2 regions of the Mesorhizobium sp. P2_D1 genome follow, and region 1 is predicted to be linked to the other one. Evidence: predicted binding sites of a transcription regulator. Region 1 holds the regulator's gene; the other holds the start of a gene.
What was found. The regulator LexA, encoded in region 1, represses DNA repair genes until DNA is damaged. The targets are predictions, from matches to a motif close to TGTTCNNNNTGTGTTCNG.
Positions count from the first base shown of each region.

Region 2: the regulator LexA is predicted to act here: its motif matches at 1,460-1,477, upstream of uvrA (excinuclease ABC subunit UvrA).

Region 1 is NZ_JBFUDZ010000038.1:31,136-33,336, reverse strand. It holds gene AC1D0I_RS23640 (GntR family transcriptional regulator) at 1-293, shown strand, start outside; gene lexA (transcriptional repressor LexA) at 654-1,391, shown strand; gene AC1D0I_RS23630 (ComEC/Rec2 family competence protein) at 1,385-2,201, opposite strand, start outside.
Region 2 is NZ_JBFUDZ010000012.1:13,851-16,051, reverse strand. It holds gene uvrA (excinuclease ABC subunit UvrA) at 1-1,310, opposite strand, end outside; gene AC1D0I_RS11495 (hypothetical protein) at 2,033-2,201, opposite strand, start outside.

The DNA of each region.
Region 1 (2,201 bases):
CGGCGTCCCCCTGGCTGCTGACCTTCCACTCCACGATCGCGGATCAGTTGCGTCGCCATCACCGCTTTCTTGGCCTGGCGCCAACCTTGCGGGCGGCCGCCGGTCTCCTGTACGGCCACGAAGAGGCCATGGAGGCGTTGCGCCAGGCCGTCGCGATCGAACATCATACCGCGCTCATGGAAGCGGCGCTGGATCGCGACATCGAGCGCGCGAAAACCCTGATGGTTGCCCACATCGGCTACACGCTGCATGTCTATGTCCATGCCGGCGACGGCAGCACAAACAAGCGGTAATGCGGCGAGGAACGATATGGGCAATTCCTCCGCCAAAGTTGGCATTTTGGCTCCCTTTCGTTCACGGGAGCCACGACCGGTGAAGTGAACCGAGCCCCCTTGTCGAGCTCCAGCATTAGCCGAGGCCAAGCCCGACACAGGGTGGGCAGCAGGCCATTAACCATAGCAATTTCAATCCAACCAAGCGCCCGGCGGTGGCAGGCAAGCGTCGATAGCGACCCACTGCCGGGGCGCCGAATAATTTCAGCCGCCTTAACAAGTTCATTAAACTTTAAACGGTTGCGGAACACAACTGGAACAGATAGTGTTTGTTCTGGGTTTGTTTTTCCGATTCTGGTTTTGGGTAACCTGGGGGCTGCCATGCTGACGCGCAAACAACATGAACTGCTGATGTTCATCCACGAACGGCTCAAGGAAAGCGGCATTCCGCCATCCTTCGACGAGATGAAGGAAGCGCTCGACCTTGCCTCCAAATCCGGCATACACCGGCTGATCACGGCGCTGGAGGAGCGCGGCTTCATTCGCCGCCTGCCCAATCGGGCGCGCGCGTTGGAAGTGCTGCGGCTGCCGGATTCGATCGCGCCAGGCCTCAACGCGGCAAAGAAGTTCTCGCCAAGCGTCATCCAGGGCAGCCTCGGTCAAGGCGGCCTTGGCCGGCAACTCAAGCCTGCGTCTTCGCGGATGCCTTCGGCCGGCAATGACGACGACGTGGTTTCCGCCGTGTCGATCCCGGTCATGGGACGCATCGCGGCCGGTGTGCCGATCGACGCCATCCAGCACCAGACGCATTCGATCTCGGTGCCGCCGGACATGATCATGGGCGGCGAACACTATGCCCTGGAGGTCAAGGGCGACTCGATGATCGAGGCCGGCATCTTCGACGGCGATACCGTCATCATCCGCAACGCCGATACAGCCAGCCCTGGTGAGATCATCGTGGCGCTGGTGGATGAAGAGGAAGCGACGCTGAAGCGGTTCCGCCGCAAGGGTGCCTCGATTGCTCTCGAAGCCGCCAACCCGGCCTATGAAACCCGCATTTTCGGACCGGACAGGGTCAAGGTGCAAGGCAAGCTCGTCGGGCTGATCAGGCGCTACTGAGCAGGGCTTGCGACCGGCTTTTCGGGTTTGCGGTAGGGTGGCAGGCCCCTCGCCTCGCGCGAAAACTTGCGCTGCGTGTGCCAGGGCCGGTATGGGCTGTCCACCGCGAAGCTGATCGTCGCAGGCGCGGTGGCCGATTGGCGATCGAAGAAGACGGCCGCGCTACCCTTGCGGGCCAGTTGTCGCTTGGTGATGACGAGCACTAGCGGATTGTGACAGGGGTCATAGGCCGTGGCGTCATTGATGACGATCAGGTCGGCGAAGCCGCAGGCCATCCAGGCCTCCTTTCGGTCTTCGACATGCGCGATGATCGCACCGGATGGATGCTTGGCGAGACAAATGCCCGATGTGCAATAGAAAGGCGCTCCCGACGGCAGCTCGGCGGCATCGGCTATCTCGAATTGCCCGTCTCCTTTGCTGAACACCTCCGGTATGACGATGGTCTCGGATGTCAGCGCGCGTTTCCAGTTGTCGACCGTGAATTCGTTCGGGCGTGCCCGGCTGACGGCGAGTTCGCCACCCCCGATCGGCAGCGCAACCAGCCGGGCGTCCTCCGAGATCAGCACGTCCGGTGCGCGCGTGTCCGAGACGGTCAACAGGCCGGCAAGCGCGAACGGAAGGGCTGCGAGCCGCAGCCATGTCGTGGCCATCGTCGCGATGACCAAGGCAATCGCAACCAGCAGGACGGACTGCTGCGAAATCAACCCGACCGCGTCGACCGGCGAGCGCTGGGAAATCCATCCGGACATGGCGATCATCACCGTCAGGCCTTTGCCCATCACGTAAAGAAAGGGGCCATCGGCGCCAAAG
Region 2 (2,201 bases), on a different contig from region 1:
TCGGGCTTGAGCCGATAGCCCTTGCAGACCGGGCAAGGCGTCGCCGACATGAAGCGCTCGATTTCCTCGCGCATCCAGGCGGATTCGGTTTCTTTCCAGCGGCGCTCGAGATTGGGGATGACGCCTTCAAAGGTCTTGGTGGTCTTGTAGGAGCGCAGGCCGTCATCATACTGGAAGGTGATTTCGCGCTCGCCGGTGCCGCGCAGGATGGCCTCCTGGGCTTCCGCGCTCAAATCCCTGAACTTGTCGCCGAGCTTGAAATTGTAGGCCTTGCCCAGCGCTTCAAGCGTCTGCGCGTAATAGGGCGAGGTCGATTTCGCCCACGGGCTGACGGCGCCGTCGCGCAGCGAGACGTTCTCGTCGGGCACGACGAGGTTGGGGTCGATGGCGCGCTGGCTGCCGAGACCGTCGCAGGTCGGGCAGGCGCCAAACGGATTGTTGAACGAGAACAGCCTGGGCTCGATCTCGGGAATGGTGAAGCCGGAGACCGGGCAGGCGAACTTTTCCGAAAACAGGATGCGCTCGTGCGTCTCGTTCTTGGACTTGTTGACCGAATCCTCGCCGGTCTGGCTGGCGTCGAGCGGCTTGTCGGCGAATTCGGCGACCGCCAGCCCATCGGCGAGCCTCAGTGCCGTCTCGATGGAATCGGCAAGCCGGGTGGCGAGATCGCCACGCACGACGATGCGGTCGACGACGACGTCGAGGTCATGCTTGTACTTCTTGTCCAGCGCCGGCACATCGGCGATTTCATAGAAGACGCCGTCGACCTTGACGCGCTGAAAGCCCTTCTTCTGCAGTTCCAGCAATTCCTTGCGGTACTCGCCTTTGCGGCCGCGCACCATCGGCGCCAGGATGAACAGGCGGGTGCCTTCCTCGACCGCCAGCACACGGTCGACCATCTGGGACACCGTCTGGCTTTCGATCGGCAGGCCGGTGGCCGGCGAATAGGGGATGCCGACGCGCGCGAAGAGAAGCCGCATGTAGTCGTAGATTTCGGTGACGGTACCGACGGTCGAACGCGGGTTCTTCGAGGTCGTCTTCTGCTCGATCGAAATGGCCGGCGACAGGCCGTCGATCTGGTCGACGTCCGGCTTCTGCATCATTTCGAGGAATTGCCGCGCATAGGCCGACAGGCTCTCGACATAGCGGCGCTGGCCTTCGGCGTAGATGGTGTCGAAGGCGAGCGACGATTTGCCGGACCCGGACAGGCCGGTCATGACGATCAGGCTGTCACGCGGCAAGTCGAGATCGACATTCTTCAAATTGTGTTCGCGCGCCCCGCGAATGGAAAGGTATTTATGGTCGGCCATTGCCGGTCGCCGCCTCAGAAGCTGGAATTTCCTGGAATGGCGGGTTTTCCCGGCCATCCCCTATGTAGGTAATTTTGCCGCCACGTCGAGAGACGCCACAATTCCCGACAAAGGCGTTTAACCGTCTTTCGCGTGAACGGGCAAGCGGAAAGAACAAAGGCCGAACACGCTCCTGACAAAGCTGTGCAAAAACTGACTTGTACGTAACCTCCCGGTGATCACGTTTTTCGGTAACCGGCTATTGATGGTTGACGTCCCCGACTCAGGGGCGCAGTGTCCAGAAGTCAACCGAAGCCGGCTGTCTTTCGATGGCCTCGCCGCCAGAGGCGGCCTGCGAGACGCCGCAGGCATCTGCGATTTGTGCTTCGGGACGACACGTCGCAACGGACAAGGGAGTGGAGCCATGACGCCACCGGATCGTCCCCTAGGGTTCCAGTTGTCACTGGAGCCGCGGCAGGCATAAGTGCCAGGGTTTAGCGTTTGCGCCACCCGGCAAACCGTGACCTGCCATATCCCACAAAAATCAGAGACTGCTAGTCGGATCGTCGGCTGAATGCCGCGGAGCATCCGAAATCAAACGCCGGCAGTACACTCCCGGCAAAAATTGGATTTGAGATCCAAAAAGGCCCCGACCGTTTGCGCAAAGCACGGCGGGGCCATTTTCATGCGCGGCTTGTTTTGTCGACCATGGCGCGGCGCACGACGCTGGACAGATCATGCAGTCAGTGGCGCGGCAGCCCGGTGGCGCCAGCGCCGACATCAACTGTGATGCTGCCGGAAATCCTGACATTCGTGTTGCCGATCTTGAACTGGCCGTTCCCATTGCTGGGGGATGCGTCGTCGGGTTCGGGCTGCGGAGCCGGCTTGGCGATGCGATAGTCGCTGGTCACG